Regions from separate parts of the Pseudovibrio sp. Ad46 genome, predicted to be linked through region 3. Evidence: predicted binding sites of a transcription regulator. Region 3 holds the regulator's gene; each other region holds the start of a gene.
The links. Region 3 encodes PhoB, which activates phosphate uptake and scavenging genes when phosphate is short. Its sites were predicted from a motif close to TGTCATNNANCTGTCAT; they were not measured.
Positions count from the first base shown of each region.

Region 1: a site for PhoB is predicted at 4,434-4,450, ahead of PsAD46_RS27805 (DUF465 domain-containing protein). Genes of this name have one in related genera too.
Region 2: a site for PhoB is predicted at 3,381-3,397, ahead of PsAD46_RS23235 (UDP-2,3-diacylglucosamine diphosphatase). Genes of this name have one in related genera too.

Region 1 is NZ_LMCG01000082.1:16,275-22,697, forward strand. Features, by position in the region: gene PsAD46_RS25855 (propionyl-CoA synthetase) at 1-467, opposite strand, end outside; gene PsAD46_RS25860 (sulfite exporter TauE/SafE family protein) at 671-1,429, shown strand; gene PsAD46_RS25865 (hypothetical protein) at 1,486-2,058, opposite strand; gene PsAD46_RS25870 (acyl-CoA synthetase) at 2,527-4,173, shown strand; gene PsAD46_RS27805 (DUF465 domain-containing protein) at 4,236-4,406, opposite strand; gene PsAD46_RS25875 (DUF465 domain-containing protein) at 4,805-5,017, shown strand; gene purE (5-(carboxyamino)imidazole ribonucleotide mutase) at 5,141-5,644, shown strand; gene PsAD46_RS25885 (5-(carboxyamino)imidazole ribonucleotide synthase) at 5,732-6,423, shown strand, end outside.
Region 2 is NZ_LMCG01000079.1:223,995-230,417, reverse strand. Features, by position in the region: gene PsAD46_RS23250 (TRAP transporter substrate-binding protein) at 1-775, shown strand, start outside; gene PsAD46_RS23245 (OmpP1/FadL family transporter) at 1,069-2,337, shown strand; gene PsAD46_RS23240 (SDR family oxidoreductase) at 2,401-3,180, opposite strand; gene PsAD46_RS23235 (UDP-2,3-diacylglucosamine diphosphatase) at 3,483-4,253, shown strand; gene PsAD46_RS23230 (glycosyltransferase family 1 protein) at 4,250-5,329, shown strand; gene PsAD46_RS23225 (threonine/serine dehydratase) at 5,421-6,423, shown strand, end outside.
Region 3 is NZ_LMCG01000040.1:364,777-371,199, forward strand. Features, by position in the region: gene pstB (phosphate ABC transporter ATP-binding protein PstB) at 1-535, shown strand, start outside; gene phoU (phosphate signaling complex protein PhoU) at 569-1,273, shown strand; gene phoB (phosphate regulon transcriptional regulator PhoB) at 1,347-2,042, shown strand; gene PsAD46_RS08650 (GNAT family N-acetyltransferase) at 2,120-2,584, shown strand; gene PsAD46_RS08655 (GcrA family cell cycle regulator) at 2,684-3,244, opposite strand; gene PsAD46_RS08660 (aspartate aminotransferase family protein) at 4,048-5,250, shown strand; gene argF (ornithine carbamoyltransferase) at 5,247-6,185, shown strand; gene PsAD46_RS08670 (Hsp33 family molecular chaperone) at 6,252-6,423, shown strand, end outside.

The sequences.
Region 1 (6,423 bases), on a different contig from region 3:
TCCTCGATACGAACAGCAAGCTCTTGAGCCGCAAAACCGCCAAATACAACAGAGTGGATCGCACCAAGCCGCGCGCAGGCGAGCATCGCAAACGTCGCTTCAGGGATCATCGGCATATAGATCAGCACCATGGTGCCTTTTTCAACGCCCTTCTCACGCAGCAGCGCTGCCATAGCTCCCACTTGCTCTTGCACATCAAGATACGTGTAGGTGCGCTTCTCACCAGTAACAGCACTGTCGTAAATGATCGCTGGCTGTCCCGGACGGCCATGCTCTACGTGGCGATCAACACAGTTGTAGCAGGTGTTGCACTCACCGCCGACAAACCATCGTCCATATGTGCCTTGCGAAGCATCGAATGTCTTGGTGTAGGGCGAGAACCAGTCAATGCCCTTAGCAGCTTCATCCCAGAAGGCTTCTTTGTTTTCTTTCCATCCATTGTAGATGTCGTGGTATCGGCTTGTCATAGCTGCTCTCCTCCCATGCACCCCTGCATAGTACCTGTCCACAGGTTCGGCTAAGACTGGGCCCTGAATGCCCTAAAGGCAAGTTTTGCTATATTAGAAAATCGGCTTATAACTAAAGATGACCATATAGTTTTCAACCCGCCTATTTCTTAGTTTCCTCTTAAATAAAAAGGACTTGCCTGCACTCCTGCGGGAAACAAATCATGCTGCCAATTACTGATCCCTTCTTCTACCTCTGTGCAATACCTGCTGTTTTCATTGTTGGCATGGCCAAAGGAGGATTCGGAGGCGGCCTCGCCCTTGTCGGTGTGCCGCTTATGTCATTGGCAATTCCACCTGTGCAGGCAGCAGGAATACTCCTCCCAATCCTGCTGGTCATGGACGCAGTCGGACTTTTCTCATACAGGGCAATCTTTTGCAGGAAAACACTGGCCATTCTTATACCAGCTGGCCTGACAGGAACTCTGATCGGCTATTTTGCGGCAGCCTACATCTCTGAAACCCACATCAGACTGGTCACTGGCGCAATCGCTTTGGTCTTTGTGCTCGATTATTGGTTCAACAATAAAGCCAACAAACCGCCAAAGCCGCAGAATGTTCTTTTAGGAGGGTTCTGGGGCACAGTTTCTGGCGTCACCAGTTTCATCGCACATGCAGGCGGAGCCCCATTTCAAATGTATGTCTTGCCGCTCAGACTGGCACCACCAGTCATGGCAGGTACCGCAGTCATCTTCTTTTCGGTCGTAAATTTCTCAAAAGTGCTGCCTTACTTCGCCCTTGGACAGTTTGACGCCAAAAACATCGCGACATCTCTTGTATTGCTACCGCTCGCCCCTCTGGCGACACTGGCAGGAATCAAGATCGTAAAACACATCAACAAAGAGCTGTTCTACAAGATCACGTATGCAGCCCTGTTTGTTATCGCACTCAAACTGATTTGGGATGGCGCATCAGGCTTTTAAGGCGTGTTATACGGTGGAGAGAAAGGATGTAGCATAAGCCATCAACTACGTGAGTATCAGTCGCGCTCACCCAAGCCGTGGTAAAGCACACTCTTGATCATGTCGATTGGCCCGTCGACCTCAAAAGCAGCATCCGGCATTGTCTTCCAGGTCACTCGGTTATGAAAGAAACCAGAGGGATCAGTCAGATCCAGATCTCCACGCGCGGGCGAAACAATCCGATACCGAACTTGCTTTGCATTATAGGCATCTGATGGATTGCCTGCATATTCTGAGCTTGGCGGCTGCCCTTCGACCCACGAGAAGAAATAAGTCCGCAGCTGATCTGCCATACTGCCTGTCGAATTGAGCTGACCGAAGTTGAGTTGGAGCCCGACAACCAGACAAACAGCTGTCGATATGGCCCAAAGATACCAATGATCCCGGAAGTGATTCAAAATGACTGCACGATTGAGATACAGCTGGATCAGAACAGGGAACGCCACCAACAAAACAAACCACTGCGCATCCTGTGATCGTTGTGGTCCGAGGGTGAAAATATAACCCGTCAGAGCCACGGTAATCGCGCAGAAAACCACGCCAAAGAATAAGGCGATCTTCCCCTGTCGATTTGGTGTCACTACGGTCATGCGAGCCCTGCTTGTTCATCACTCGCCGTATCAAACGGGTCGCGATTTATTCTTTTATCAGACAGGTCTACATTACAAATCGAAAGGCAAACGGGGAAGACTTCTGAGGTGTTGCAAATTGTCGCGAGCGTTTGTCTTGCCCAAAAACGCAACAAGATTTCACCTTTGCCGTTAAGTTAAGGCACCAGTTGCAACCACCGCATTTAAATTCGCCGAATATATCGACACCAATCCACAAAACATCTCAAAAATACTTATAGATGAAAGTCTAATAACAAGAAGACCCTCAGACTAACATCTAAGTCACCTGAACTACCCCCTGCGTCTATACTCAGATATATCAAAATATGCGACACTCTTAATTCCAAGCTCTTCATCGGAGCCAATAACTATCTTGGGAAAGCTGATAGCCAGCTCAACGGATCTTCGCAGTTCTCTTGAGCGGAAGTTGAATGCCTGGGGAATTTCATGAAAAACAATAGTCCAAACACATCATATTTCGACAAAGACCTCCCAAAAACTGAAGCAAATTACACGCCATTAAGCCCACTCAGTTTTTTGGAGAGAGCTGCAAAAGTTTTTCCAAGCCACACAGCCATCATTCACGGCAAGATTCGCAGGTCCTATAAGGAGTTCTATGAGCGCTCTATTAAACTCGCGAGCGCCCTGGAAAAGCGTGGTATCGACAAGAATGACTGCGTGTCTGTCATGCTGCCCAACACACCACCCATGCTTGAAGTTCATTACGGCGTACCAATGGCTGGAGCCGTTCTCCACGCACTCAACACCCGCCTCGATGCCGCTATCATCGCATTCCAGCTAGACCATGCAGAGAGCAAGCTCGTAATCGTTGATCGTGAGTTCTCGAAAGTCATGGCCGAAGCATTGGAACTGGCAGCGGTGAAGCCGGAAGTGGTGCTTTACGACGACAAAGAATTCCCTCAATCAGCGCCTGCAATTGGAGAGTTGGAGTACGAGGAGCTGATTGCCAGCGGTTCCGCTGATTTTGACTGGCAACTTCCCGCGGATGAATGGGATGCAATCACGCTCAACTACACGTCGGGTACAACAGGAAACCCGAAAGGCGTCGTTTATCATCATCGTGGTGCCTACCTGCTCGCACAGGCAAACATCATCACCGCAGCCATGGGCAAAAAGCCGGTCTACCTCTGGACACTGCCAATGTTCCACTGCAATGGCTGGTGTTTTCCATGGGCTTTGTCCCTCGTTGCCGGAACGCATGTCTGTCTCCGTCAAGTACGACAAGCCCCTATCTGGAATGCCTTGGCAGATGAGAAAGTCACGCACCTCTGCGGTGCTCCAATCGTGATGTCCACGCTGCTCAACACCCCCGAGGACCAAAAGCGCAAACTCACCCATGATGTCGAGTTTTTCACCGCCGCAGCACCACCGCCTGAAGCTGTTCTTGCAGCTATGGCAGAGGAAGGCTTCAATGTTACCCATCTCTATGGGCTGACAGAAGTCTATGGCCCAGCCGTCGTCAACGAATGGCACGACCATTGGAATGAACTTCCAACATCAGAACAAGCTGCATTGAAAGCCAGACAAGGCGTCAATTACGTCGCTTTGCAGGATCTCGCTGTTCTCGACCCCGAAACCATGAAGCCAGTCCCTGCTGATGGAGAAACCATTGGCGAGGTCATGTTCAAAGGCAATGTCGTAATGAAAGGGTACCTGAAGAACCCCTCAGCAACACAGGAAGCCTTCAACGGCGGTTGGTTTCACTCAGGTGACTTGGGCGTTCAGCATGAAGATGGATACGTCCAGCTCAAAGACCGCTCCAAAGACATCATCATCTCAGGAGGTGAAAACATCTCATCCATTGAGATCGAGGAGGTCCTCTACAAACACCCGGAAATCTCCGCAGCAGCAGTGGTTGCCCGTCCCGATGACAAATGGGGGGAAACTCCCTGTGCGTTTGTGGAGCTGAAAGAGAACAGCAGTGTGACGGAAGACGATATCGTAACCTACTGCAAACAGCATCTGGCCAGCTTCAAATCACCAAGAACTGTTGTCTTCACAGACCTGCCGAAAACCTCAACAGGCAAGATCCAGAAGTTCGTACTGCGCGAGGAAGCAAAAAAGATCGGCTGACCCAAAACAAAAAATGCGCCGCTAAAAGCGACGCATTCTCTATTCGGTTAAGAAAAAGGAAGCTACCCTGTCACTCGTATTCGCGAGATCTCATCCTTAAGCTTCAACTTTTGCCTTTTTAAATTGCCTAGTTCGATCTCATCCATCGATGGATGGTGCTTGGCTGTTTCCAGCTCCCTCTCAATGGTAGCATGGCGGCGTTCCAGCTCAGTCAAATGCTCACGGATGGACATAGGTTTTGATCCTCCTACATTGTCTCTGTTACAGGTGGATGATGGCACCATTTTATTGAGTTGTCGAACTATGATTAGCTGTTTTTTTGGGGCCTCTACAACGCGAGATCGCTAATTCATGAAAAACTTAGGGAACTTATAAATGACCCAGTAAATTTAATGGGTTTCATATTCCACTCAAAAGAGAACTTCACTAAGTATTCAACCCTATATATACGCTGCGTAAATCCGTCATGAGACAACACTTCCTGTAAAAATCGAGAGACTCTTGTTCATCACCGCTGCACATTCGGTATACTGTTGCCGAGCGGTGAATTGCGACAACGCGCCCCACCAGATTTGATCAATGATGGGTCTCGTTGCACACAGACCGATATGTGTCATGTGAGGACAAAACGATGACGGAAGATACTCTCGATCAGGATAGCAAGCGTTCCGAGCTCGCTGAGTTGCGACAGGAGCATCGGGATCTTGATCATTCCATCGAAGCGCTCATTGAAACGGGACGGGCAGATGTTCTCCAGCTGCAACGCTTAAAGAAGAAAAAACTGATGCTAAGAGATCAGATTCAGGTGCTGGAAACACAGCTCTTGCCTGACATTATTGCCTAAATTAGAGGCAGAGCTCTAACCTTCGTATACTATTGGCATTTCTTGTTGTAATTGGCTTGAAACACGCCGTGTTATTTCTATAATCCGCGCTTTCTTCCCAGACGCTCAGAGGGTGCCCGTTTTATGAACCGCACAGACCAGCCAGAAGTCGCTATCATCATGGGAAGCCAATCCGATTGGCCAACCATGAAAAATGCTGCAGATACGCTAGAAGCACTGGGAGTTTCCTATGATGCTCGCATCGTCTCAGCCCACCGCACCCCGGACCGTCTGGTAGAGTTTTCCAAAACAGCAAAAGAGAACGGCTTCAAGGTTGTTATCGCTGGCGCTGGCGGAGCAGCCCACCTTCCGGGTATGGCTGCATCCATGACACCGCTGCCAGTGTTTGGTGTTCCAATTGAGTCGCGCGCCCTGAAGGGACAGGACAGCCTCCTTTCCATCGTTCAAATGCCAGCAGGCATTCCAGTCGGCACTCTTGCTATTGGTCGTGCAGGTGCCGTCAACGCAGCATTAATGGCTGCCGCTGTTTTGGCACTCAACAATCCGGAGATCGCTGCCAACTTGGATGACTGGCGCGAAAAGCAAAGTCAGGCTGTGGCAGAGAAGCCAGTCAACCCGGAAGAGTAAGAGTTTCAGAGGCGCCCACTTGCAGGCGCCTCATTTGTTTCAAGCCGCCCCTAACATCTGGCCCCTAACATCTGGAAAGTTTTCGAAATGGGTTCCACACTACGTCCTGGCGACACGATTGGTATTTTGGGTGGAGGCCAGCTTGGCCGCATGATCGCGCAAGCTGCCAGCAGGATGGGCCTGAAGTGCCATATTTATTGCCCGGATGAAAACAGCCCTGCTTTTGAGGTCTCAGAAAAGAAGACCGTTGCGGCCTACGAAGACGAACAAGCACTCACCCAGTTTGCGAAAAGCGTTTCAGTCGTCACTTATGAGTTCGAAAATGTCCCCGGCGAGACAGCCCGCATTCTGGAGCAGTTTGTTCCAGTTCGCCCCGGTCCACGTGCACTGAAAGTTTCCCAAGATCGCCTGGCAGAAAAGACATTCCTTTCAGAAAAAGCGGCAACAAAGGTCGCTCCCTTCATAAAAGTCGACACGCAGGCAGAGCTGGAAGCTGCGCTCATGGAGTTGGGCGGTCAGGGTGTACTGAAAACGCGCCGTTTTGGATATGATGGCAAAGGCCAGATCATGATCCGTACACCTGAGGATATCGAAGGCGCCATGAGCAAGCTTGGCAATCAGCCATCTATCCTTGAAGGCATCGTCCCGTTTGAAAAAGAGATTTCCATCATCGTCGCTCGTGGCGTGGATGGGACGGTCAAATGCTATGATCCGGCGGACAACTACCACAAGAACCACATTCTGAAGACCTCTAGCGTACCTGCAGACATCCCGGCAGA
Region 2 (6,423 bases), on a different contig from region 3:
GGCTGGCAAGATGCCGGGTTCGGTGTTTTTTACGACTGTTCCTTTCGGTCTGCTGCCTCAGGAGCACACTGCCTGGGTGGACCAGATGGGTGGACAGGAACTTTGGGATGAGCTTTATGCGCCATTTGGTGTGAAGCCGTTTATGGCTGGTAATGCTGGCCCAACCATGGCGGGCTGGTATCGTGAGCCTGTTGAGACGCTGGATGACCTGAAAGGGCGCAAACTGCGCATGGTAGGTCTTGGTGGTGAAATCATGCGCAAGCTTGGTGTTACTCCGGTCAACATTCCAGCTTCCGAGATTTTCACCAGTCTGCAAACGCGTGTGGTGGATGGTGTAGAGTTTCTCGGTCCATGGACAGACAGTGCGCTGGGCTTCCATAAACTGGTCAAATACTACTACGGTCCGGGCTTTAATAAGCCAAACGGCACCGGTGAGGCAATTGTGAATGCGGTTGCTTTGGAAGGTTTGCCAGCTGAGCTTCAGGCGGTGGTTGAAGAGGCTTGCCGTGTGGAAGCTGACTTGGCGCTTTCTGAGGCCAATGCGCAGAATGCAGCGAGCCTTAAGGTGCTGCAGGAAGAGCATGGGGTAGAGATTCGCGAATTCCCGGAAGAGGTTCTTGCAGCATTGAAGAAAACCAGTGTTGAGGTGCTGGATATCTATACCCAGAAAGACAAAACAGCTCGTAAGATTTATGAGAGTTACATAGAAGCGCAGGAGCTTCTGGCGGGGTGGAGCGCTCTTTCACTGGGCAAAAACATCTCTGCAAGAAGTTAACTGGCAGATCAAATCGCGTTTGAAGGGCCCTCCATTTGGAGGGCCTTTTGTTATGCGGACGTTTTGTCACAGAAAATGTTTTAGTGTACCTGCCTGAAATGCGAATACCCAAGTGATTGTAAGTGAGCTGGGCATTGTTGTTTTATGAAGTCGACGCCTCATACCTTTAAATATGCCAGTGCAATTACTCTTTAATATTTTCAATCATGAGGAAGAGAGCCGAATCAATAAGTAACTCGTAGGTTGATCATGGCACTGCTTGAATGTTTTCTTGAGAACAGAAAGTACCGTGCATGTCCAGATATTTACCCATTACGATCGCTAGCCTTTCTTCCTTGCTGATTGCGTCTGATGCATTTGCCGGTGCTTTTGCTGTTCGTGAGCAATCTGCGTGGTATCAGGGGCTCTCCTTTGCGGGAAATGCAACTGTCTCTAAAAGCCTCTCCAGCATGTACTGGAACCCGGCGACCATGACTGGTCATGATGGGGTGCAGGTGGAAACTTCGCAGACATTTGTGTTCCCACGTGCAACGATTGATCTGGATACGGCGACGATTGATGCGCTGAGCATTCCTGTAACCGGCGTGCCATATTCCTCAGGTGACATTGGCGTGGATGCCTGGGTGCCAGCAGGATATGGCACTTGGAAGATTAATGACCGCCTTACTCTTGGCGTCAGTTCCAATGCACCTTATGGCTTTGAAACCAAACCTCAAATTGAATGGGCGGGGCAGGTCTATGCGCGGTCTTCCCGTGTGCTTTCTGTCAATGTTACGCCGATGGCGGCTTATGAAGTCACCGAAAAATTCTCTGTTGGGGTTGGGTGGCAGCTTCAATATTTGCAAGTGAGGCTGAAGTCTGCGACGGGTGTTCCGCCAATTGCTGCGAATTCACCAACTGCGGAACTGCGCGGCGAAGACTACAATCTCGGATTTGGGGCAACCCTTGGAGCTCTTTTTAAGCCGTGGGAAGGCACTCAGCTTGGTATTGGGTATCGCTCGCCCATTGAGCACAACCTTAAGGGGCGGCTTGTGGTCGGTGGTGGCACGCCAACTCCAATTCGTTCCAACATCATTATGCCAGAGACTGTGACAGTTTCCTTCCAGCAGGTATTGAATGAGCGCTGGCGCGGGATGGGCACGTTTGAATGGACGCATTGGTCACGGTTTAGCACTTTCCCGGTGTTCAATCTGCAGGATCAGGTGGTTTCCGAGTTACCGTTCCAATACAACGACGGCTACTTCATCTCGCTTGGTACGGAGTATGATTTCACTCAGAACATCACTGGTCGGTTTGGGCTGGCTTATGAGTGGTCTCCAATCGACGAAGCGAACCGGACACCACGACTGCCTGATTCAAACCGGTTCTGGCTGAGTGCCGGGGTGAGTTACTTCTACGAGGACTGGCTGGAAGTTGATTTTGGCTACTCGCATATCTTTCCAGAAAGCTCAAACATCAACATCAACCCGGACCACCCGTTCTATGAGGGCATTACCATTCAAGGGCCGGTCAATGACACCAATGTTGACATCATCAGCTTTGGTGCACGTTTGAAGTTCTAAGACGCCGCAAAAGCTAAATTGGTTTGCCTCCCTGCAGGGTGACTGCGGGGAGGCTTTTCGTTTTTAGAAAGCGCTTGGGTAGAGGCCGCCGTCGAGCAGGAGATTCTGGCCTGTGATGTATCCAGCATGGGCTGAGCACATGAAGGCGCAGGCTTTGCCGAACTCTTCCGGATTGCCGAGACGCCTTGCAGGGATCTCTTCTGAAGACAGGCGTTTGGCTTCTTCGATGGAGATGCCGGTCTGCTCTGCCTGACGCTCGAAACCACCTTTCAGGCGGTCGGTGTCGAACTTGCCGGGCAGCACATTGTTGATGGTGACATTGTGCTGGGCGTATTGGCGGCAGACGCCTGCCAGGAATGCGGTAAGACCTGCACGGGCACCACTGGACAGGTCCAGCCCCTCGATTGGCATCTTCACAGACATGGAGGTTATGTTGACGATGCGGCCAAAACGGCGCTCTGCCATGCCATCAATGACTGCTTTGATCAGTTCGATCGGGGTGATCATGTTCTGGATGACACCGTCCTGAATTGCCTGACGATCCAGCTCTTTGAAGTCTTTGCGTGGCGGGCCGCCGTTGTTGTTGACGAGGATGTCCGGGTTTGGGCACGCTTTGAGAACGGCTTGCTGGCCTTCTGGTGAGGAGATATCTGCTGCCACGGGAATGACTGAGATATTGTGTTGTGCTGCCAGTTCGCTCGCGATTTGGTCTAGTCGTTGCTCGTTGCGTCCGTTGATTACGAGATCACACCCAGCCTCTGCCAGTGCTTTTGCTGTTCCCAAACCCAGCCCGCGGCTGGATGCGCAGACAATGGCTTTGCGCCCCTCAATACCCAAGTGCATTTCAACATCCTAATGAATCGGTGAATTGTGAAGGGCAGCCTACATTCTCAGAAAGGTTTGAGCCAGTCAGGATCAAGCTTAGCAAGCAAATAGAATATTCACTTGAATTGCAGGCACTTGATTTTCTCTCCCCTAATAAACGGGGAGTAATGTTACTTGAGGTTCAAGCAAGAAGCTGACAGGTTTGAGTATATACATCCTGTCATATTTGTTTCTTGTGAATCAATTTAAAGGAAAGAAGGTTTTCTTATTCCGGAGGCTTTGTGGTGACCGGGGATTCTACTAGTAAAAAATACAGAAGCTTGTTTTTGTCTGATGTGCATCTGGGCACACGCGGATGTCAGGCTGATCTCTTACTGGACTTTTTGAAGCAAAACGACGCTGACACGGTTTATCTTGTCGGCGACATTATTGATGGCTGGCGGCTGAAACGGTCCTGGTATTGGCCTCAGCTGCATAATGATGTGGTGCAGAAGCTCTTGCGCAAAGGTCGCAAAGGGGCACGGATCGTTTACATCCCCGGCAATCATGATGAGTTCCTGCGGGACTTCTTCGGCATTCACTTTGGGGGGGTCGAGGTTGTTGATCAGGTCATTCATGAAGGGGCCAATGGCAAGAGGTATCTTGTCATTCACGGTGACCAGTTTGATGTGGTGGTGCGCCATGCAAAGTGGCTGGCCTTCTTTGGTGACTGGGCTTATGTGAGTGCGCTCAATCTCAATACAGTGTTGAATTATTGCCGTCGTAAGCTTGGGCTGACCTACTGGAGCCTTTCTGCGTGGGCGAAGCTGAAGGTAAAGAACGCCGTCAACTTCATTGGCAAGTTTGAGGAAACGCTGGTTTCGGAGGCACAGCGTCAGAAGGTGGATGGGGTGATCTGCGGTCATATCCATCATGCGGCTGATCATGAGACCAACGGTATCCATTACATCAACACTGGTGATTGGGTGGAGAGCTGCACTGCCGTTGCTGAGAACTTTGATGGAACGTTTGAGGTTATTCATTGGGGCGATGGCAAACGGGGCGAGAGTGAGACTACCAGCGAGAGTTCTGACGGACGGGTGGCGGCATGAGCTCGATCCTGATTGTCACCGATGCGTGGAAGCCTCAGATCAACGGCGTTGTGCGGACGCTGGAGCGACTTTCAGTCGAGCTGCGCTCTATGGGTATTCGGGTTGAGTTCCTGACGCCGCAATCGTTCCATAGCATTCCTATGCCGTCTTATGGTGAGATCCGGCTGAGCCTGACGCTGCCGCATATCGTGCGTGGGTTTATTGAGAAGTATGACTGCGATCATCTGCATATCGCGACCGAAGGACCGTTGGGTCTTATGGCGCGGCAGGTGGCAAAGCGAGACGGGCGTGTCTTCACCACCAGTTATCACACGCGCTTTCCTGAGTATTTGCAGGCACGCTATCCGGTGCCGCTGTCCTTTAGCTATTCCTGGTTGCGCCGTTTTCATAACAGCGGTCAGGGGTGCATGGTTGCGACGAGTACTCTGGAAGCTGACCTGCGTATGCGTGGGTTTGACAATCTGCTGCGCTGGTCGCGCGGGGTGGATCATCAGCGGTTCCGACCAATGCGGACCAGCCTGCTGGATCACTTGCCAGGGCCGCGATTTTTATATGTGGGACGTGTGGCTGTTGAGAAGAATATCGAGGCGTTTTTGCAGCTTTCTTTGCCGGGAACCAAAGTGGTTGTTGGCGGAGGCCCGCAGCTGGAGGAGCTCAAGGTTGCTTATCCGGAGGTGTTGTTTACCGGGCCTGTCGTTGGTGATGAGCTGATTGAGTATTATGCAAACTCGGATGTGTTTGTGTTTCCGAGCCAGACCGACACGTTTGGCAATGTGCTGCTGGAAGCGCTTGCTTGCGGGACACCGGTGGCGGCCTTTCCTGTGATGGGGCCGATTGATGTGATTGGCAACAGTGGGGCAGGTGTGCTGAAGAATGATCTTCAGGCGGCGGCACTGGAAGCGCTGGAGGTCTCGCGGGATCATTGCCGGGATGTTGCCCTGCGATTTACGTGGCGGGCAAGTGCCGAGCAGTTTCTGGCCAATGCTGAACATGCCTATGACCCTGCATTTACTGCAGGATTCCGGCAGGACCTGTATGCGGGCGAAGGCTCTGTTGGAAATCACCTGAATGGTTGAGTGGATCTCCTTGAGCTGTGATCAGAATATCTGAAACCCTCGTAGATTTGCGTGCTATACAGGGCGGCATATTGCTGTTGCCGAGGTTCTTATGGTTTTAGATGTTTCCAGTCCAGTCGAACTCACTTTTTCCGAAATTGAAAAAGCAAGAACAAGGCTGCAAGGCTATGCCAGCCTGACACCGCTTCTGAACTTTCCGGTGTTGGATGAACAGGTGAATGGCCGTGTCTTTATTAAAGCGGAAAACCTGCAGCGCACCGGGTCTTTCAAGTTTCGAGGTGCGTTCAATCGCCTTTCCCTGATCCCGCAGGAACAGCGGCCCGCTGGTGTGGTTGCGTGCTCTTCCGGAAACCATGCGCAGGGCGTTGCAGCTGCTGCGAAGATCCTTGGTTTTCCGGCGGTGATTGTGATGCCTGAGGATGCGCCTCAGCTGAAGATCCAGCGGACGAAAGCGCTGGGGGCGGAGGTTGTGCTTTACGATCGTGAGAGCGAGGACCGCGAGGCGATTGCCCGTGGTCTTTGTGAGGAGCGCGGTGCGACGTTCATCCACCCTTACAATGACAGCGGTGTGATTGTGGGACAGGGTACGACCGGGCTTGAAATTGCGGAACAGTGTGAGGTTCTGGGTGTCACGCCTGATGTGTTGATCAGCTGTACTGGTGGCGGTGGTCTGACCAGCGGTATTGCACTGGCGCTGGAAACGAGCCTGCCTGAGTGTCAGATTTACACGGCAGAGCCTGCTGGTTTTGATGATTATGCGCGCTCACTTGAAGCTGGGACACGTGTTCGCAATGCTGCTCTGGGTGGTTCTGTGTGCGATGCGGTGCTGACTGAAATGCCGGGGGACAAAGGCTTTTCAGTTTTGAGCAGGCGTCGGGCAAAAGGTCTGCGTGTCACAGATGTCGAGGCGATGAAAGCGGTTGCCTTTGCATATTTTGAACTGAAACTGGTTGTTGAACCGGGCGCAGCTGTTGCTCTGGCTTCTGTGTTGTTTGGCAAGATTGACCTTGCCGGGAAGACGGCAGTGATCACGATCTCCGGCGGCAATGTGGATCCTGCTGTCTTTCAGAAGGCATTGAAGCAGTACTCTGCAG
Region 3 (6,423 bases):
CCCGCGCATTGATGTGGTGGAACTGCGGGCCCGTGTTGGCATGGTGTTCCAGAAGCCCAACCCGTTCCCGAAATCAATCTTCGAGAACGTGGCCTACGGCCCACGCATCCACGGTCTGGCACAAGGCAAGTCAGATCTGGAAGATATCGTCGCAAGTTCCCTGCAGCGTGCAGGTTTGTTTGAAGAAGTGAAAGACCGTCTGGACGAGCCAGGCACAGGCCTTTCCGGTGGTCAGCAGCAGCGCTTGTGCATCGCGCGCGCAATCGCTGTGTCTCCGGAAGTGATCCTGATGGATGAGCCATGTTCTGCGCTCGACCCGATTGCCACCGCGAAAGTGGAAGAGCTGATGGACGAACTGCGCCAGAACTACACCATCGTCATCGTAACCCATTCCATGCAGCAGGCCGCACGTGTATCCCAGCGCACCGCGTTCTTCCATCTGGGTAATCTGGTGGAAGAGGGGCTGACCAACGACATCTTCACCAACCCAAAAGACCAGCGCACGCAGGATTACATCACAGGCCGTTTTGGTTAAAAATAAAAGAGCGATACTCTAAGGAGATATCCGATGAAAGATCATATTGTCTCTTCCTTCAATGAAGAGCTGAAAGAACTGGCTGGACGTGTCGTTGAAATGGGCGGACTGGCAGAAACCCTTGTTCACGACGCTGTCACCGCACTGCTGAGACAGGACCGCGAACTGGCAACCCGCACCATCGCCGCCGATCAGCGACTGGACAACATGCAGGCCGAGCTGGAAGAGCTGTGCATCTCCGTGATCGCACGCCGCCAGCCAATGGCAAGCGATTTGCGCGACATCATCGCCGCCATGCGCATCTCCAACGACCTGGAGCGCGTTGGCGACATGGCCAAGAACATCGGCAAGCGAACACTGGCGATTGAATCTGAGTTCAACAACAAGCAGCTCGCTGTGGGTGTTGAGCACATGTCTGATCTGGCACTTGAACAGCTCAAAGCCGTTCTGGACGCCTACACCTCTGGTGACCTTGAAGTTGTCCAGCGCGTACATGTTCGCGATGACGAAGTGGATGCGCTTTACACCAGCCTGTTCCGTCAGCTGCTCACCTACATGATGGAAGACCCGCGCTCCATCACCATGTGCGCACACCTGTTGTTCTGCGCAAAGAATATTGAGCGCATCGGTGATCATGCAACCAATATCGCAGAAAACATCTACTACATGATCTCCGGAAGCCACCTTCCAACAGATCGTCCAAAGACGGACGAACTGGCGCAGAGTACAACCGTGTAGACCGAATTCACTTATAACGAGCAGAACACACGCAATTGCTTTATAAGAGAAGGTGCAAAGAGAGCACTTTAATATGCCTAAGATACTGATTGTAGAAGACGAAGAACCGTTAAGCCTGCTGCTGCGCTATAACCTTGAAGCAGAGGGCTACACTGTTGACGTGTGCGCAAGAGGAGATGAGGCGGAAGTCCTGCTGCAGGAAAGCCAGCCGGACCTCCTGCTGCTGGACTGGATGCTTCCGGGCCTCTCTGGCATCGAGCTCTGCCGTCGTTTGCGGGCACGCTCAGAAACCGAGCGCATGCCGATTATCATGCTCACAGCGCGCGGCGAAGAATCCGAGCGCATCCGCGGTCTGGCAACCGGGGCCGACGATTACGTCGTCAAACCGTTCTCCGTTCCGGAACTTATGGCCCGTGTTCGTGCGATCTTCCGCCGTGCATTGCCAGAAGTTGTTTCCACAATGCTTAAGTCTGGCGACATCGAGCTCGACCGCGAAACCCACCGCGTGCGCAGAACAGGCCGCGAAATACACCTCGGCCCCACAGAATACCGCCTGCTGGAGTTCCTCATGAGCGCACCGGGCCGCGTTTACTCCCGTGAACAGCTGTTGGACGGTGTCTGGGGCCATGATGTTTACGTAGATGAGCGCACCGTGGACGTCCACGTAGGCCGCCTGCGCAAAGCCATCAACAAAGGACGCATGAAAGACCCGATCCGCACCGTTCGCGGTGCCGGATACGCTTTCAACGACCAGTTCGCTGTTGGGTAATTGATCTCTGCTATATGCGCATTGTGAAACTGCATCTCCCTTCCAGAGGTGCAGACCAAAAACAATGCGGATAACAAATGATAATCAAGACGGTTGATCGAGCGACCGCTCATATCTACGACAATCTCTGTCAGGCCTATGAGGCAGAGTTCTCACCTCTCACACACAAACATCCAAATGCGGATGGAGTGTTTGCCAAAGACACGCTCCTTGAAGGCAACATCACCGGCTATCTGGCTTTAAATGATGATATCCCCGCCGGGTTAGCTGCAATCAAGCGGCAAGATCATCACGACTTTGAAGTCTGCGAGTTTTACGTGGTGCCAGTGTTCCGCAGACATAAACTGGGACAGCGTTTTGCCGCTGCGTTGTTTGATCAAATGCCCGGTCACTGGCAGATCAAGCAGATTGAAGGCGCTGATCAGGCCATTGCCTTTTGGCGTTCCGTTATCAACACCTACACCTCAGGTCAGTTTTTGGAAGAAAACTATACGGACCCATATTGGGGTGCCGTCACCCGCCAAACCTTTAAAACACACTAGTTCTCAGGCCAGAGCGACAAGCGCCAGATCAGAACGGCAGCCAAACAGCAAAAAGCCGGGCTTTAGACCCGGCTCAATACGTTGCTTTTTCAGCTCAGATTAGCTTGCGCGGCGGTTGCGGCGGTCGCTGACGGGCTGATAGGCAATGCTGCGGTGATGCGCACAATAAGGTGTGCCTGCATCTGACTGGCGCCCACAGAAATAGAAGTCGTCAGAACTCGGATCACCAATCGGCCACTTACAGGTGCGCTCATTCAAAGTCAGGATGGAGGCGCGCTCTGAAACCGGAATAAAGAGATCGGAGGTTGGGACTGGAGAAATTTCTGGTTGTATAGCTTCAATCGGTTCAACTTTAAGGGCGTTGGCACCGGCTATCGTTGGTTGAATTTGTCGAGGACTTGGAGAAGGCGCAACAGCTGCAATCGCTTCAGCCACTGTTGGTTTGGTTGAGGTGACGACCCTTGCCGCTGGGGCAGGTGCCTTTCTCGTTTTGGTTGCACCACCTCCCGATTTGGCGCGACCTGAAAGACCAAGGCGATGAACCTTACCAATCACCGCATTACGGGTCACATTGCCAAGTTCCCCCGCGATTTGACTGGCGCTTAACCCGTCTGCCCAAAGTTTGGTTAGTAACTCTACACGTTCTGCTGTCCAGCTCATTAAAGGGCCCCGTCTTCCTTCAGTGGCGCGCAAAACAGCATTCGCTCAGTTCGGACGCATCCGAAAGTGCCGCTTACCTGAGCGTGTGTGCTTGCAGCGTTCAGTAACTACGAGATGGTGTATAACTCTTGTCACACAGTACTATATGGGCGTTGATGCGAGCAATAACCTCAAAGAATTGAGGTGGGGAAGACTCTGGTTTTCCCCAGAATTGCCGTACTACTACTTACCTATAACAGCCTTCTTGTGGTGGGAGAAGATTATCAATCTAAAGAATAGGAGCTGTTTGTTAAACCAAGTTCCACCGCATTCTTTCCAACACAAAGTAAGAGCTGATAGCGTTACCCCGTTGATATTTAATACATATATTTACCACTGAAAAACAACTAGTAAAAAACACTAGTAAACTACAAATTGCATAACACAAGAACTAAGCGCACTCCTCTCTCATATGCCGTAGTACACGCTAGAGGTGTATTGAATAAACCTTAAGAACCGTGGAAAAAAACTGGTCATAGAGCATGGGATTTAATCTCTACTCTATCCTCTAAAAATGCCACAATGCATGCTTCTTCCGGTAGTAGCCTGTTTAAGCTGCACCAGAGGGAGAGACACAAGGCTGGCAGCCAATTCCTGAACGGGAGTAAGGTATTGCTGGCAATACGTGTTATTGACTGCCCTGAGGGAACCCGGTTTATATGTCGCTTCTCTTAGTTTCAAAACGCCACACGGCGTTTTTTTGTTTTTGTAGCAACCAGGACTTTTGAGCATATCGAGAAAGCTCAATCCATGAGGAGTAAGAAATGACGACTTCGTCGCTAATGCAGACTTATGCACGCTCAGACCTCGCGTTCGAGCGTGGGGAAGGTGTCTGGCTGATTGCGGCTGATGGTCGACGATACATGGATTGTGCCTCGGGTATTGCCGTCTCCGGCTTGGGTCATGCACACCCAAAGCTCGTTGAGGCGCTGAAGTCTCAGGCTGAAAAGCTGTGGCACGTCACCAATCTCTATACAATTCCAGAGGGTGAGAAGCTTGCAAAGCTGCTGACAGACAACACCTTTGCTGATGTTGTGTTCTTCACCAACTCCGGGACGGAAGCAACCGAAGGGGCCATGAAGGCCGCACGGCGCTATCACTTTGCCAAGGGCAACCCGGAAAAGAACCGCATCATCACCTTTGAAAATGCGTTCCACGGCAGAACCATGGCAGCGCTCGCCGCTGGTGGCCAGCAAAAGTACCTCGAAGGCTTCGGCCCTGCGCCAGAAGGGTTCGATCAGGTGCCCGCTGGTGATCTGGACGCGGTTAAAAAGATGGTTGGACCGGAAACTGCTGCCATCATGCTGGAGCCGGTTCAGGGTGAAGGTGGTATCCGCACCATGGACCCGGCCTTCCTGAAAGGTCTGCGCCAGATCTGTGATGAGAATGACTTGTTGCTGATCTACGATGAGATCCAGACAGGCGTTGGCAGAACCGGCAAACTCTTTGCCCATGAGTGGGCAGGCGTTGCACCGGATCTGATGGCGATTGCAAAAGGCATCGGTGGCGGCTTCCCAATGGGGGCGTTCCTCGCAACCAATGAAGCGGCCAGCGGCATGGTTCCGGGCGTTCACGGCACCACATTCGGCGGCAACCCGCTGGCGATGGCTGTTGGGAATGCTGTCCTGGAAACGGTTCTGGAACCGGGTTTTCTGGAAGCTGTGCAGGAAAAAGGCTTGCAGCTGAAGCAGAAGCTGGCCTGCGCTGTTGATCAGCACAGTGATGTGTTTGAGCTGGTGCGTGGTGAAGGCCTGATGCTTGGCTTGAAGTGCAAAGTGCCGAACACGCAAGTTCTGGCACACATGCGCAACAACGGCCTGCTGCCAGTTGGTGCCGGAGACAACGTGCTCCGTATTATGCCGCCAATGATCATTACCGCTGAAGAAATTGACATGCTCGTCCAAAAAATCGAAGCCGCTGCTGCGGATGTGGAAACCGAGCTGAAAACTGCCGAGACTGCCAAATGACCACTATGACAAAACCACAGCACTTTCTCGATATCAGTGATTTTTCCGGTGATGACCTTCGCCAGATTATGCAAGTCTCTAATCAGATCAAAGCCACCCGCAATGGTGTTCATCGCGGGCAGGGGCCGTTGGCAGGCAAAGTGCTCGCCATGGTCTTTGAGCAGCCTTCCACCAGAACCCGCATCTCCTTTGATGTTGGCATGCGGGAACTTGGCGGCGAAACCCTGATGCTGACAGGCGCAGAGATGCAGCTTGGCCGCGGCGAGTCTATTCCAGATACCGCTCGCGTATTGTCCCGCTTCGTGGACATGATCATGATCCGTATGCTGGACCATGATGCTGTGAGAGAACTGGCAGAGTACGCTACCGTGCCGGTCATCAACGGCCTGACTAAGGTTTCGCATCCTTGTCAGATCATGGCCGACATCATGACATTCGAAGAACACCGCGGAAGCATTAAGGGTAAAACCGTTTCCTGGGTGGGCGATAGCAACAACGTTCTTTACTCTTGGATCGAAGCGGCAGCAAAGTTTGACTTCAAAATTAACGTCGCCGCACCAAATGAACTGACAGTACCTCTTGAATGGATCGAAAAGGCCTATACATCCGGTGCTGAACTCGTCGTGACAGATGACCCGTTTGCTGCTGTGAAAAACAGTGATTGTGTTATCACCGATTGCTGGGTGTCCATGGGAGATGACGAAGCACAAACGCGTCATAACCTGCTGGCTCCTTATCAGGTCAATGAACGCCTGATGAGCGAAGCCAACGATTCATCTTTGTTTATGCACTGCCTGCCTGCGCATCGTGGGGAAGAAGTGACAAATGAGGTAATCGACGGCCCGCATTCTGTGGTATTCGACGAGGCAGAAAACCGACTCCACGCCCAAAAAGGCATTATGGCGTGGTGCATGGGTGCTTTGCCTGAAGGATAAAGCATATCGCTGAAAAGTGGTTTTCCGGTTTTCAGACAAAGATATGTGCAAGGATAAAAGAATAAGATGACAAATACACCTGCTCAACCGACCGCCGCTGGCGTTGACGCTGTTGTTCCTTTTGCTGTTGAAGCATTGGACGTTCGCGGTCGGGTTATCAATATGGGGCCGGTGCTGAACTCTATGCTGGCGCGGCACAAGTACCCTGCGCCAGTCAACAAGCTGCTGTCAGAGGCAA